2 regions of the Acidilutibacter cellobiosedens genome follow, and region 1 is predicted to be linked to the other one. Evidence: riboswitches for the same ligand, from Rfam matches in the RefSeq annotation. Region 1 holds a riboswitch; the other holds the start of a gene.

What was found. A riboswitch is a leader RNA that binds a small molecule or an ion and turns the genes downstream of it on or off. The one in region 1 is predicted to bind FMN.
Region 2: linked by a shared signal. The riboswitch ahead of EQM13_RS03780 (ECF transporter S component) and the one ahead of EQM13_RS01725 (ECF transporter S component) in region 1 are both predicted to bind FMN.

What each region holds. Positions count from the first base shown of each region.
Region 1 is NZ_CP035282.1:344,529-352,937, forward strand. Features, by position in the region: gene EQM13_RS01695 (MATE family efflux transporter) at 201-1,562, shown strand; gene EQM13_RS01700 (PRD domain-containing protein) at 1,733-2,014, shown strand; gene EQM13_RS01705 (PTS sugar transporter subunit IIA) at 2,073-2,522, shown strand; gene EQM13_RS01710 (PTS sugar transporter subunit IIB) at 2,557-2,841, shown strand; gene EQM13_RS01715 (PTS ascorbate transporter subunit IIC) at 2,870-4,129, shown strand; gene EQM13_RS18425 (transketolase C-terminal domain-containing protein) at 4,173-4,532, shown strand; FMN riboswitch at 4,605-4,724, shown strand; gene EQM13_RS01725 (ECF transporter S component) at 4,807-5,418, shown strand; gene EQM13_RS01730 (superoxide dismutase) at 5,728-6,351, opposite strand; gene EQM13_RS01735 (sigma-54-dependent Fis family transcriptional regulator) at 6,885-8,409, shown strand, end outside.
Region 2 is NZ_CP035282.1:793,558-801,966, reverse strand. Features, by position in the region: gene rimI (ribosomal protein S18-alanine N-acetyltransferase) at 12-461, opposite strand; gene tsaB (tRNA (adenosine(37)-N6)-threonylcarbamoyltransferase complex dimerization subunit type 1 TsaB) at 467-1,165, opposite strand; gene tsaE (tRNA (adenosine(37)-N6)-threonylcarbamoyltransferase complex ATPase subunit type 1 TsaE) at 1,146-1,622, opposite strand; gene EQM13_RS03780 (ECF transporter S component) at 1,739-2,341, opposite strand; FMN riboswitch at 2,440-2,561, opposite strand; gene EQM13_RS03775 (aminotransferase class I/II-fold pyridoxal phosphate-dependent enzyme) at 2,609-4,072, opposite strand; gene EQM13_RS03770 (ATP-binding response regulator) at 4,373-6,121, opposite strand; gene EQM13_RS03765 (methyl-accepting chemotaxis protein) at 6,625-8,409, opposite strand, start outside.

The DNA.
Region 1 (8,409 bases):
ATTATTATACAAAATAAGAGCTACATGATATGAATGTTTTGATAAAGGGGCAGGTGAAACCATTGAAAAAGGCTAATTTTCAGTGGTTCCACCTGCCCCTTGTTAATAGATATTATATGGTATGTCAATGATATTGACAAAAGCGAATAATTGATATACTATCAGAAAATAGTGAGAAATTTAAATTTGGAGCAGATAAGATGAAGCATGACACAGTAAATAAATATAATCTTGCGGAAGGTGTAATTTGGCAACAAATACTGATTTTCTTTTTTCCGATTTTATTCGGGACTTTCTTTCAGCAACTGTATAATACAGTCGATGCTATAGTTGTGGGAAGATTTGTCGGCAAAGAAGCATTATCGGCAGTGGGGGGAACAACCGGCACACTTATAAATTTATTGGTTAATTTTTTTGTTGGGATATCTTCCGGAGCGACAGTCATTATCTCACAGTATTACGGTGCCAAAAAACGTGAAGATTTAAACACTGCCGTTCATACCGCTATAGGCATGGCAGTAATAGGAGGAGCTTTTATCATGGTAGTGGGGTTTTTAGCATCCCCAATTGCATTAAGGGCTATGAATACACCGTCCGATGTCATTGAATATTCAATAATTTATATACGAATATATTTTACGGGTATGATAGCAAACTTGATATATAATATGGGTTCCGGAATTCTCCGTGCAGTGGGAGATTCTAAGCGTCCTTTATATTTTTTGATCGTAAGCTGCTTTGTAAATATAGTACTGGATTTATTGTTTGTTATAGTATTTGGATGGGGAGTTCATGGTGTTGCAATAGCTACTGTTTTGTCACAGTGCGTAAGTGCTGTGCTGATACTTTTGGCCTTGTCAAAAACAGATGAATCCTATCAAATTCAATTTAACAATATAAAGATACATGGAGATAAACTTGATCAAATTTTTAAAATAGGTTTACCGGCAGGATTGCAGTCAGTTATGTACAGTATAGCAAATATGGCTATTCAAGTATGCATAAATTCATTTGGTACTGATACTGTGGCTGCATGGACGGCATTCAGTAAAATTGACGGATTATTTTGGATGATGATGGGTGCATTTGGAGTATCAATAACAACCTTTGTGGGACAGAATTACGGGGCTGAAAAGATGGACCGTGTTAAAAAAGGAGTCCGCCAATGTTTGAGTATGTGTATGCTTTCAGCCGTTATTTTAAGTATGGTGCTGTATTTTGCCGGGCAATATATATATTTGATGTTTACGGCAGATACAGCAGTCATTGAAAAGGGGATGGAAATTTTAAGATTTTTGGTGCCGACTTATTTTACATTTGTATTTATAGAAATATTGTCCGGTGCCTTGCGTGGAATGGGGAATTCATTAGTTCCGATGCTCATTACTTGTCTTGGAGTTTGCGGGCTGAGGATTGTTTGGATATTTTGTGCAGTTCCGATCAAGCCGGATATTAAGACCGTTGTTTTTAGTTATCCTCTTAGTTGGATTGTGACATCTGTTTTATTTATATTTTATTACAGACATTTTGTGAAAAAGATTAAAAGTCAAGCTGCTGCATAATTATGATGAATACATAAAAATGCAGAACTGAAATCAAAACTTTATATGTAAGGGATAAATAGAGAGCACTGAAAAAATATTTTTTCAGTGCTCTCTGTTTATTTTTTTATCAATTAACTATTTAATCGTTTTAATTGGTACTGGTATATGTACATTAGTTTGTACAGGTAATGCTTATTATCATAAAAATCAGACTAAAAAATTATACAGAAAATAATTTAAACAGAAAAGTTAGTGGCAAGGCATATACCGGTTTAATGATACATATCTCAATAATGATAAAAAGAATGCAGTTAAAGGGGGAAATATACATTTTCAATATAAATTATGAATATATTCAGAATACAGAGGAATATAAAATATCCAGGAAAGTTGTAGAGAGAATTGAGAAAAAGTTCATCATAACTGTATCTGAAAAAGATATGGAATATATTGTTCTTCATCTAATATGAACTTTTGTACGAGATAAAGTAATATAGAAAATCTATACTTTATGAAAGGGGAACTTTTATGTTAAAAGATCTGCTTAAAAGGGATGTAATCGAACTAAAGGTTGAATGTAAAGATTGGAAGGAGGCTATAAGAAAGGGAACTCAAAATTTGATTGATAAAGGATTTATTGAAGAAAGTTATACTGAAGCGATATTTGAAAGCTTTAAAGAAAATGGACCTTATATGGTAATAGGCCCCGGAATCGTCTTAGCTCATGCTCGACCGGAGGACGGAGTTAATCAGCTATGTATGAGTTTGACTACTTTAAAAGAAGGAATAAATTTCGGCAATAAAACTAATGACCCGGTAAAACTCATAATTACTTTCGGCGCAATAGATAATAAAAGCCACTTGGAGGCTTTATCTCAATTGATGGAATTATTCATGAATGATAATGACATTAATAAAATTATATCTTCAACAACGAAGGATGATGTATTGGATATAATCTACAAATATTCAAAGTAACAGATTTATAAGAAATTCGGAAGGAGGTGAAAACATGAAGAAGATTTTAGTATGTTGCAGTACAGGTCTTGGCAGCAGCTTTATGATAGAGATGAATATCAAAAAAGTACTAAATGAATTAGGGATAAAGGGTATAGAAGTGAGCCATTCTGATTTGTCATCTGCTTCTGCATCCGGTGCAGATATATTTGTTGGTACAAGGGATATAGCCAACAATTTGAAACCTCTCGGAGATACCATCTTATTAAATAATATGATTGATATGAATGAACTGAGGGATAAATTGACGTTAATGTTAAAAGGGAAAGGCATGATTTAGTAAAAAATATAACAAAGGGGGTTATTTAATGTTAAAACTGATTTTGGACATATTAAGTGTGCCTGCAATTTTGGTTGGACTAATAGCACTTATTGGTTTAATATTACAGAAGAAATCAGCTTCTGATACATTGAAGGGGACAATTAAAACGGTCTTAGGATTCTTAGTACTAAGCGGAGGAGCAGGAATTGCCGAAAAATCCTTAGGTTATTTTGGAACTATATTTCAAGAGGCCTTTAATGTACAGGGGGTAGTGCCTCACAATGAAGCTGTAGTAGCTTTGGCTTTAGAGACCTATGGGACCAGTACAGCTCTGATAATGGCCTTTGGGATGTTAGCTAATATACTTATAGCCAGATATACAAAACTTAAATATATATTTTTAACCGGACATCATACATTATATATGGCAGCTATGATATCCGTGATTCTTGTAGTCGGAGGTTTAGAAGGAGTTACCCTTATAATAGTAGGTTCAATAATACTTGGATTTGTTATGGCGTTTTTCCCTGCAATTGCTCAGCCGACTATGCGAAAGATTACCGGTACTGATGATGTAGCCTTTGGACATTTTGGTACCGTTGGATACGTACTATCTGCTTGGGTAGGAAAGGTGTTAGGTAAGAATTCCAAATCCACAGAGGAAATGGAATTTTCTCAAAAGCTTGGTTTCATGCGTGACAGTTCCGTAGCCATATCTTTAGTAATGGGCGTACTGTATATCATAGTTGCTATTGCTTCTGGGCATAAATTTATAAATACATTGAGCGGGGGACAAAACTACATTTTATTTGCCGTACTACAGGCTATAACCTTTGCAGGAGGAGTATATATAATACTTCAGGGTGTAAGGCTAATATTGGCGGAGATAGTACCTGCATTTAGAGGTATATCGGAAAAATTGGTACCTGATGCAAAACCGGCATTGGATTGCCCTGTAGTATTCCCGTATGCGTCTAATGCGGTATTAATCGGATTCCTATCGAGCTTTTTAGGTGGTATAGTTGGAATGTTAATATTGATTGGATTAAAAACTACAATAATATTGCCTGGAGTCGTTCCTCATTTTTTCTGTGGCGCAACGGCTGGAGTATTCGGTAACGCAACAGGAGGTAAAAGAGGGGCTTTCTGGGGCTCTTTTGCTCATGGACTTCTGATAACATTCTTGCCGGTATTGTTGATGCCGGTATTGGGAAATTTAGGATTTGCCAACACTACTTTTAGTGATGCTGATTTTGGAGTAGTAGGTATTATATTAGGCAATATTGTGAAGTTGTTTATAAAATAAAAGGTAGATTTTTCTACCTTTTATTTAAATACAGGAGGTTGCAATGAATAAAGAGAAATTAACACAGTTAAAGAAAATAGCCCTTTGCATCAGAAAAGCTGAATATAAAGGGAATAAGCACGAAAGTCATAGAAATGCCGACAATAAAACCTTTAGATATAGAACTAATTTTGCAGACGCAAAGAAAATTAAAGGCATAGTTGTAGCAGAAGACCATTTTAAATATGGTGGTCTGTATAGTGCTATATCGGAAGTGGTTGTGGATAAATATCCGTGTAATATAAAGCCGGTTAGCGTAGACGATACCTTCGGAGAATCGGGAAAGTCTGATGAATTGTATGAAAAGTATGGATTAACGGAGGAAAATATTATATCTAAAGCTTTAGATATACTGGAAGTATAAACTTTAGCAACACTCCGGAAATTAGAATTATTCTATTGTTTTTTTTATTAACTTAATATAATATATATGTAAAGAAATCTTCAGGGCGGGGTGAAATTCCTCACCGGCGGTGACAGTCCGCGAACCGTTTTTACGGCTGATTCGGTGAAATTCCGAAACCGGCAGTTATAGTCTGAATGGAAGAAGATGGCTTAAATTAAGAGCTATTTTATATGCCCCAAAGATTTGGGGTATTTTTATGCCCTGACAAAAATATTATTTTGGAGGGATTTATATGAGAAGTTATAAAAAAACAAGGATGAATGTAAATACTAAGAATATTGTCAGAATTGCCATGTTGGCTGCAGTAGCCGTAGGTTTAATGTTTTTTAAGGTTCCGGTAGTGTTTATGGCTCCAGGTTTTATGAAACTTGATATAAGCGATGTGCCTGTTTTAATATCAGGATTTGCTATGGGTCCAATTTCTGGTGTAATCGTATCACTATTAAAAAATTTGTTGAACATGCTAATAGAAGGTAGTACTACCGGAGGTATTGGAGAGCTTACCAACTTTATTATCGGTTCATCTTTTGTTTTAGCATCATCAATTATATACCGTAAAAGCAAAACAATTCATAGAGCTATCTTGAGTTTGGTTGTCGGAATTTTGTTTATGACTCTATTGGCTTCATTAAGCAATTATTATATTATATTTCCGTTGTATGGCAAAGTAATGATTCCTATAGAAAAGATAATTGAAATGGGCAGTGCCATAAGCTCTCGGGTTGTGGATTTAAAAACAATGATTATATATACAGTGGTGCCATTTAATTTATTAAAAGGAACTGTAAATGCCTTGGTAACATTTTTGCTATATAAGAGAATATCTCCTTTGCTAAAGGATTAGTACATTGTTTTTATTTAATAATAAAAATTCAAGGTGATATTTTTTGAATTAATAATTGATAATTTATAGTTTATAATTTTACAGACTGAGAAAATAAACTTAAAATATAATTTAAACTTAATATTATAGAATTTGTAAAATTCTTAATCTATAATATAAAACGAAAACATTTCGAGTTTATTTAAATAAAAACTCGAAATGTTTTTGTTTAGAATCTGAGAGGAAAGCTCTAATTACCTTAAAATATGCTTTCAGTAAAATGGGCTTAATATATCATTGTTTCAATGAAAGCTCTTTTTAAAAAGTATTTTATCCTGCAATCACATAGTCATAAAGCCTACTCACTGCATTCCAATCAACTACATTCCAAAAGGCCTTTACGTAGTCTGGACGGAGATTTTTATATTTAAGATAATATGCATGTTCCCACACATCTATTCCCAGAATCGGTATAAAACTACTGTCCTCTATGAGTGGATTATCCTGGTTAGGAGAAGAGCTGACATTAAGCTTTCCATCCTTATCTGTACTAAGCCATGCCCAGCCTGAACCGAACCGGCTTATTGCAGCAGCAGAAAGATGCATACGCATATCTTCTACACTGCCGAAGTCCTCTTTGATCTTTTTTTCCAGCTCTCCCCTGGGGTTTCCTCCGCCATTAGGAGATATTGTACTAAAATACAGGTTATGGTTGTAAAACCCTCCGCCATTATTTCTTATTGCAGTTCTTAGTGTGGTATCAGCGATAACATCAAGGTTTTTTAAAATTTCTTCAATGCTTTTACCAGACAGTTCCGGCACCTTCTCAACTGCAGCATTTAAATTTGCCGTATAAGTAGCATGATGCTTACTATAATGTGTAATCATTGTCAATTTGTCAATATGTGGTTCAAGGGCTCCAAACCCATAACTTAATTCTATTTGTTTAAACATTTCAAATCCTCCTTTTTAATTCTTAATTTCTTTCTTTATAACAGACTTGTCGATTCTTTTTTTGATTTAAGTGATACAGGAACAAATCGTTTTAGATTAAATCACAGATATCTGCTAAATTAATATGTGTTGTACTTTATCTCAATTATACCCATTCCCGAAAGAAATTAATGCTAATTTGGATTTAAAAGAAAAAAATTCAAAAAATTTCTTGATAAATGCCCAATACAATGAAGGAATAGGCATCTGGTCATCAATTTAAAAGAATAAATCAGAATTTTAGGTATAACGTTCAATAAGTAATTTAAAATTGTCTCTGATATAATAATTAAATCTACAACTGTATAATGCAGATTTAAAGTATTTTTAACATTAAATTTTTATAAAGTTCATGTATATTTGCGGTATAAGTCTTCATTACTTATTGAAGACATAATGAATTAAAAATTGAATATTCTTATACATTATGATATAATTTTAAAAACATAATGACATATGCTAAACATTATTAATTATAAAGAGGAGTTGATATTATGTTTAGTAATATGAAGGAGAGTTGGAGGGAATACGTAAAAACAAAGAAAGTATCGGAAAATGTAAGAAATGTTATATTGGAATCATGGAGAAGATGCGAAAAAATGGGAGTAAACTATATGTGGGGAAGAGGTACAAGGGTTTCGGATGCGTGGCTTAAAGAAAGTATATCCAGAAAAACAGAATTGATAAACCTTACACGGCCTATTTTGGAAAACGTTTACTCAATGGTGAAAAGTACAAGTTACAGTGTTGTTTTAACTGATGAAAAGGGAGTTATTATAGATTTGATAATAAACAATGATATAAAGGATATTCATGATAATTTAAACTTTGTAAAGGGTTCTCTGTGGGATGAAAAAAGCGTAGGGACTAATGCCATAGGCACATGTCTTGCAATTGACAAACCTATGCAGGTTATAGGAGCAGAACATTATTGTGAATATCACCATAGATGGACCTGTTCTGCGGCTCCCATACATAACAGCAAGGGAGAAATAATAGGATGCTTTGATATATCAGGCAGAGCAGAGGATGTTCAAACTCACACTTTTGCTATAGCGGTTTCCAGTGCCAATTGTATAGAAAAACAGCTTGCCATATCAGAATCTTATCATCTGGTGGATACTACCTTTGATTCCATAATGGATGGAATAATGGTGGTTGACAGCAATTTAAAAGTTATAAGGATTAACAATAAGGTTAAAGATATATTTGACATGGAGGAAAGTGATATATTAAATACCAAGTTTGATAAAGTCTTTAAACTAATTGATATTAAGAATAATATATTTATAGCTAAGGAGAAGATGAGTATTTTTGACTTTACAATTTCCATCGGAAATAAAAAAGTTGAATGTTCCTTGAATATTTCTCCTATTTTGGCAGGAGACGAGGTAGCGGCGGCAGTAATTTTTATCAGAGAAGCAAAACATGTGAGAAAAGAGGTAAGCAAATTAGCAGGTTTTAATGCAAATTATACCTTTAACAGTATAATTACTGAGGATAGCAAAATGAAGGAGCTTATAAGTACAGCAAAAAAAGTATCAAAGACAAATTGTCCCATTCTAATTGAGGGAGAGAGTGGTACGGGAAAGGAGCTGTACGCTCAGTCCATACACAATGAAAGCCATAGAAGAAATGGCCCTTTTATTGCGATTAATTGTTCTGCTATTCCAAAGGAACTGTTTGAAAGCGAGTTATTCGGCTATGAAAGCGGCTCTTTTACGGGAGCAGTAAGGGGAGGAAAACCCGGAAAATTTGAATTAGCTAACGGAGGTACAATTTTTCTGGATGAAATAGGAGAAATTCCTTTGGAGGTCCAGCCGAAACTTTTGAGAGTTCTGGATAACAATAAAATTATGAGAATTGGAAGTTTTTATGAAAGGGATTTGGATGTCAGAGTTATATCTGCAACCAACAGAAATTTGGCAGATGAGATTTCAAAGGGTTCTTTCAGGCAGGATCTTTATTTCAGGCTCAATGTAATTAATTTAAAAATACCGCCTTTAAGAAATAGAAAAA
Region 2 (8,409 bases), 450 kb from region 1:
TTCACCTCTAATTAATCTTCTATGCTTTTCCACATTATTATCGCATCTTCATTATTATCTGAATAATATCTGGAACGAATGCCATAACCTTTAAATCCGTATTTTTTATATAAATTTTGCGCTATATTATTAGATTTTCTCACTTCCAAAGTTATTGATCTTATATTTCTGTCTGCACATATTTTTATAATACCTTCTACTATTTTATTCCCTATTCCCAATCCTCTGTAATCCTTAGCAACGGCTATATTTGTCACATGTCCTTCATCTATTATAAGCCATATTCCTCCATACCCTACTGTTTTTCCATCTAATTCAGCTACTATATACTTTGCAAGCATATTCTTTGTAACTTCCAAAACAAAAGAATCTCTTGACCAAGGAACAGAAAAAGACTCTTTTTCTATTTTCAGTACACTGTCTATATCCTTCTCTTCCATATTTCTAACCTTTATATCCATATCATTCAATACCCTCTTTTAATAAGATCCATTTGAGCCTGAGCTTCTCTTAAATATTTAGGAACTAAACTATAACAATCAACCGCTTTTCCTTCATTTATTTTAACCATTGCCAATTCTCCTATTCCGGAAGCTCTCGGCATATTCAAATTTATTGGAGAAAAAATTGCTCTCTCCTTAAGTATATTCATTATTTTTTCTTTATATTTTAAAGCACCATCTCCATTAAAAACTATTTTTTCAAAACCTATATCAAGATTTCTTAAAAAATCATCAATATCTATAATTGTTTCATTTCCCATACTTAAAAGTTTACCCTTTTCCCAACCATATATACCTGTATATACCCTGTTTCTTCTTCCATCTATCATCGGAATAATTATCTTTGCATAGGGAACATTAAAGGCCAAGCCTTCTAAAGTGGATACTCCTATTACTTTTTTTTTCGTCACATGAGCAAAGCCCTTAATAGTTGCAATTCCTATTCTAATCCCGGTAAAGGAACCTGGTCCTACCGCACCTGCAAAAAAATCTATATCCTTAATATTTAAATTCAAACCATCCATCATTTCTTTAATCATAGGAATAAGATTTTCAGAATGGGTTACTTGCTGATTTAAAGAAAACTCTCCCAATACTTTTTCTTCATCTAATATAGCACAAGTAGCTACTACAGTGGATGTATCAATAGATAATATTTTCAATTCTTTTCAGCTCCTCTTCCATTTCAATATACCTTTTCCCTTTCCCGTTAATAAATATTTTTCTTTCATTATCATTTATTCCTACATCCATATATATATCAAGCCTTTCTTTAGGGAGCATATCTACTATATTATTTCCCCATTCTATTATGGTGACTCCATCGGAATAAAAATATTCTTCATATCCAAGATCAAACATTTCTTCAGGACTTTTAAGCCTGTATACATCAAAATGGTATAATCGAAGTCTTCCATTATACTCATTAATTAAATTAAAAGTAGGGCTTGTAATATACTCTGATACTCCAAGACCTTTACCTATACTTTTAGTTAAAGTTGTTTTTCCTGTCCCCAAGTCTCCGGAAAGATTTATAAAATCTCCCTTTTTAAGTATCTTACCTAATTTTAACCCTAATTTTTCTGTATCCTTCAAATCATGTGATATATATTTAATCATAATACCAGCCTTTCTACTATAATAAACCATAATAATTATAACATTAACTATTTTTTTAAGCTATATAAAAAAAATAATAGAGATAGTTTTAATATCTCCATTATTTTCTAAGCCACCTATTTATGAAGTATCGGCGACACTCGTTTATACAAGAGTACAGTTATAAGTGTAACTACAGCCCCTTTGAATAAATTAAAGGGAACTATAGAATATGCAATAAGAGATTTAAAATCGGTTATGTTGCTATTTAATGCGGTGCCCATAGATACAATACTATCTAAATTCATTCCATATAATTTAGCATAGAAAGGTATCATCACATAATAATTTGCTATGGACATAAAAACAGTCATAGCTATTGTCCCCAAAATCATGCCTATTATTGCATTCTTTCTACTTTTATTTTTAACATATACGATTCCGGATATATAAACAAATATACTCCCTACCATAAAATTTGCAATTTCTCCTACCATCATGCTGTTACTTCCTCTGATAGCAATAAATAGGACATTCTTCATAAATTCTATCAGGATTCCTGCCACAGGACCCAGAGCAAAGGCTCCCAACAAAGCAGGAATTTCACTTAGATCCATTTTCAAAAATCCAGGCGCAAACCACAAGGGGAATTCCGCTATCATTAACAAAAAAGAAATCGCCGATAGTATCCCGACTTTTACTAAAACCTTCGTATTGATTTTTTGTTTTTTAATCTCCATAATTAAATTCCTCCATAGATTTATATTTCTTCAGGAATTTAAAAAACCCTGAAGATAAATCCTCAGGGTAAATAAATCTAATTAAAATATTAGATAAAATTGATCTTCTTCCATCCAGACTCTAACTGTCGGCCTCGGACTTTCACCAAGTCAGCCAAAAAATTTCGGCGCGTGGGCTGTAACCACCGGTAAGGACTCACACCTTGCCCTGAAGACTAATATCCAATTCAAGAAACATTATATATCCAATTATAATCAGTGTCAATATCAAACATTCAATATTCTTATATAATTAACATCCGGATCTTCCGTTCCCTGTACATAAAGTCCGGCATCTTTCATATCCTCTACATAGTCTATAATATCAGGTGTTATCACTTCTCCTGGGCAAAGTACCGGTATCCCAGGAGGATAAGCCATTAAGAATTCCCCGCTTATACAGCCTATACTTTCACGTAATGGCAGCGGAGTCTTATCTCCCATAAAAGCTTCTCTCGGAGCAACTATCTGTTTAGGAATGTCTGGTATATCCAGCATTCTTCTGTTCTCCTTAGGTAAATCCTTGTATTCATCGCTAATTTCTTTTAAAGCGGAAATCAATGCATCAAAACCTTCCTTTGAATCCCCAAAACTTCCTACAGCTAAGGCGTTGAACAAATTTGAAAGCTCCAGTTGAATATGGTATTTTTCCGCTAATATTCTTTCCAATTTATTCCCGGTTATCCCCATTTCTCTACAAGAAATAGTAAGTTTTGTCGGATCAAGAGCATAAACTCCCTTCTTTTTAAGTATTTCATCTCCAAAACAATAAAGTCCCGGAATTTTGTTTATTTCCCTTCGTGCATATTCTGCTAAATCTATAGCCCTATCCAAAAGTTCTTTGCCCTTAGTTGCAATTTGCATCCTTGCCACATCCAAAGAAGCCATAAGTATATATGAAGGACTTGTAGTTTGCAGAAGGTTCATAACTTGTTGAACCTTATTCACATCAACCCTTTTTTCCATGACTTGAAGTAGAGAACTTTGGGTTAAAGAACCTATTATCTTATGAGTACTTTGAGCACTCATATCTGCACCTGCCGATATTGCAGACATCGGCAATCTATTATTAAAGCCTAAATGTGCTCCGTGAGCTTCATCTACTATTAAAGGTATATCATAAGAATGGACTATGTCTGCTATCCTTTTAATATCAGCTGCTACCCCATAATAGGTGGGATTTATAATCAATACTGCCTTAGCATCCGGATTATTCTTTAAAGCTTCCTCAACAGTTTCAGGAGTAACCCCTAAAGCTAATCCGACTTTTCTATCAACTTCCGGTTGAATGTAAACTGGTACAGCACCACTCAAGATTATCCCTGCCGTTACTGATTTATGGACGTTTCTTGGTATTATAATCTTATCTCCATGGGACACTACACTTAAAATCATAGCCTGTATTGCACCTGAAGTACCATTAATCGAAAAAAATGCTCTGTCTGCCCCATATGCATCGGCTGCAAGCTCTTGAGCTTTTTTTATAGGTCCTTCGGGGTGATGAAGACTATCAACCAATTTAAATACAGTGACATCAATAGACAATACATTGTTCCCCACAAAATTTTTAAACTTATTATCCATTCCCATTCCTTTTTTATGTCCGGGTACATGAAATGGAATTGTCTTATTATTTACATATTCCATAAGGGCATCAAATAAAGGAGTTTGAGTTTGATCTAATTTATACACCTTGATAAACACCTTCTTTCAACTATTTTCAGATAAAAAGCCTGAAACTTCGTTGCATTAGTTTCAGGCTTTTGCAAAGCGATTCAAGCTTTTTTATTCATTCAAATAAACAATTTTATTATAGTAGATATAATTACAAAATACAATAATAAATTATATTTTTTTTAAATTATTTAAAATCCAGCTTTTATTAATTTTTCCAATTTAATATTTCTTTATTCAGCAATATATTAATTATTGATTGTTAATATATTTTCAGTCCTTGATCTTATACCATGTAAGTAGTACAAACATAATATCCTATGAAATGTTACAAATGTTATGTTCGTTATGTTCATTATTTTTGTTGGTTTTTAAACATTTTCTGATGATTTCGGCTAATTCCTCCGTAGTAAAAGGCCTGCGCAAGATAAAATCCACAGTTCCCAAATATTTTTCATTTATTATTTCAGAATTTTCCATTAATAATACAAATGGAATGTCGGGAAATTTTTCTTTAATTTCTTCTGAAATCTTTAAAGGATTTAAATTAGATAAATTAAAATTACATATTACCAGTTCATATTTATTTTCTAATAATTCTTTTAATATTAAATTTTTGTCAATTTCAATCTTTCCATTTATATTAAGTATAGATAAATATTTTAACAATTCTCTCCCTATAATATCGGAATCCTCTATTATCAAAACTTTTGTGTTCCTTTTATAGAAAGCATTGCTTTCAGCTAACATTTGGCCTGCTTTCTGTGTGAAGGTTATAGTAAACTTACTTCCATTCCCTAATTTACTTTCAACTTTAATTGTAGCATCGTGTTCTTCTAATATTTGTTTCGATATATTCAATCCCAATCCATTTCCTTTATCTCCCTTTGTAGTAAAATAAGGTTCGAATATTCTGCCCAAAGTTAATTTATCCATTCCAACTCCCGTATCTTCTACTCTTAGACATGTGTTACCTCCACTGTTATAGGTGCTTACCGTAACTACTCCTTCTTCCTCTATGGAATCTATAGAATTGAGAAGAAGATTTAAAACAACCTGCCTTATTTCATGTTCATTACAATATACTAAATTGTCCGAATTTAACCTTGATTTTATCACTATTTTTTTAGATTTAATCCTATATTTTGCCATTGATATACTGGTTTCAACTATATTATTTATATTGTAAAAACCTTTCCTGTTATCCGTAATACCTCTTATATAGCTTTGTACCTTATTTAGTATTGCTTTTCCGTCTAATGAAGTTTTATATATAGTATTAAAATACTCATTCAGACCTTCCCTCGGACTCTTTAACATACATATCTGAGACACACCAATAATTGTAGAAAGTAAATTATTAAAATCATGAATTATTCCCTGGAAAAGCTGCCCCATATTTTTTAAATTTTCTACTTTTTTCAATTCCTTTATATTCTGTTCCTCATAGTTTTGTTTTATAAACAAATTTTCTAAAGTATTTTTAATTAATTCAGAATAATTATAAACTCTTAAATCATTATGCCCATCTATTATAAAATAATCGCTTAAAGATATTAAGTTAATAAAAATCCTTTCAGAAAGGTCATCTACTATATATTTAACCAATGCCATTACTCTTTCTTTATTAACTATTCTTTTTAATATACTCAGAATATTATAAGTTTTTTCTTCCGATATCTTGAAGGCACAATATCTGTCTTGTATCATATAAACAATTATTTTTTTAAAGTTAGATTTTCTTAAGGCTTTTACTTTATTGCTATAAAGCTTTTCAATCATTTCCATATTTACAGTCTTATTACATAATAATTGATCCTCAAGACATAAAAAAATTAGCTGCCCTTTTTTCTCATACAATTCCGAATCAATTTCCCAATATCTTTCAAAATATTCTTTATCGGGTTTTTTATTTGTCTTATTATAAACATATATAAGAGCTCCACCACTCTCTAAATATTTTTCTATAAAATTTCCGAAAGGAGCACAATACCCATTAGCAAGGTTGGAACTCATTATCCCACAAAGTATTCCTTCCTCATACTGAAGTTCTCTTAAACCATACATAATCCCACCCCTTTTCTTTATTATGGTTTTATATATACTTATACTTAAAAAATTCTACTTCTTTCTAAATTTCTAAATCATTACAGACCATTTCACTTTAATAACCGAAATTTGCCATTTCCCACTTCACTGTTAAAATATCCTCTATCATTGTTTCTACTTGTTAACTCCCCATCTCCTTTCCAATATATAATTTATGTCAAATCTCAAATAGTATTTTCTTTAACAATGATAGATGTACTCATCCCCCTGTTCCCTGAATTATTTTAAAAGTGAACTATTCCCATTTTACAGGAAATTTACACTAAGGTATATTATGTTCCCTATGGGTTATAAAAGACGGGAGAACTCTTGCTAAAAAGTTAAATATTCTGTTTTCACTTTCCAAGTAAGTTCTCCCTATACTTTATAATCTTAATTACTCTTTCTGACCGTTTTTTAATGTTTTAAATAATTAAGTTCTTTATATAATTTTTCACCACATCAATTAACATTTCCGTTCTTTACTCCATTTTGAATTTTAAGAGTATCTGAGCCAAGTCCTCACTCATGGACTTAAGGTTTTCCACAGATTCCTTAATTGAATGAAGATATGCTTCTTGTTCTTCCGTACTTGCCAAAACAGTTTCCGTTCCTGCAGAAGTTTCTTCAGCAATTTTGCTTACTTCTCTAATTGATGAATTTACATTCTCAATTCCTTCGGAAAGTTTTTCCAATATCTTCTTAAAATTCTCCACTGTAACAGTAACATACTCCGTTCCTTTCATAATTGATTCAAAGGTAGAGGAAGTTCTCTTTATAATTTTGTTTCCTTTTTCTACTTCCGTTACTCCATCCACCATAGACTTAATTACATTGTCAGTTTCATATTGTATTTTATTTGTCACATTTACTATATTCTTTGACGCTTTATCCGTTTCTTCCGAAAGTTTTCTAACTTCTTCAGCCACAACTGTAAACCCCTTTCCGGCTTCTCCTGCCCTTGCGGCTTCTATTGCTGCATTCAAAGCAAGTAAGTTAGTTTGCTTCGAAATATTATTTATAAGTGATACAGTGTTATTGATATCATTGGTATATTCTTTTAAAACATTCATTTTTTGGGCAGAGTCAACTACTTTTTGGGATATTGAGTTCATGGAAGTTATAGTCTCCTGGACATCCGAAGAACCTTTCTTAGCATTTCCGTAGGCATTATTTGAACTATTCAATATATATGAAAAGTTCTTTTCAATATCCTTTACTATTGAAGATATTTCTAAAAACTCCTTTGTAGTGTTATCTACTTTCTTAATCTGATCTTCCGTACCTTTTGATACTTCCTCTATAACCCCTGTTATTTCCGATGCTGCGGATATAACCATATCCGCATTTTCTAAAAGCTCATTGGATGATGTTTTCACATTCTGAGAAGTATCCATAGCACTTAATACTACGTCATATAAGGAATCTACCATCGCATTAAATGATCTTTCAAGCTGTCCGATTTCGTTTTCGGAATCCACCTTAACTTTTTCTCTCAGATCCCCTTCTCCTATTTTGCCTGCCACCACTGCAAGTTTTTCTACTGGATCGGAAAGTTTTTTTGCCTCATAGGCGGATATCGCTATTACTATAAATAATATTATTATAGTTGAATAAATCGTACCTTTGAACCCGCTCATAACAATTCCGTTTATTTCTTCCTTGTCTTGTTCCAATATAATTCCCCAGCCCGTTGAAGAAATTTTTGTAAAACACCCCAGAACCTCTTTTCCCTTTTCATTTAAATAAAAATCATTATTTTTATTTTTATTTTTTTCGTTTAAAACATCTATTGCTCCTTGAAGTTTATGACTTATTCCGTTATATCTCTCTATAACTTTTTCTTTATAATCCGGATGAGCTATGATTGTTCCTTTACTGTCTACTATATATGTAATTCCCGTTTCTCCGATTTTCTGCTTCTGCACTATGTCCGTAAGTCCTTTAAGATTTATATTAGCTATTATAATTCCGTCTTGGACATTTACTGAATTTTTTAGAGGTGATACTAAAGATACCACCGGAACTTTACCTTCAAGATAAGAATCAGTAACACACCTTTTCCCATTTTTAGCCGTATCAAACCATGATTCACCTTTTATATTTTTAACCTTGTCTACTCCTAATGTAGACATTATTGGGTTTCCGTCCATATCATAAATATGAATACTAAGTATATTTTCCGTTCTTTTTATTATAGAATTAAGTTTTATTTCCCCCTCTGTTTTATCCATACTAATGAAGTCGTTTGTTTCTGCACTGCTCTC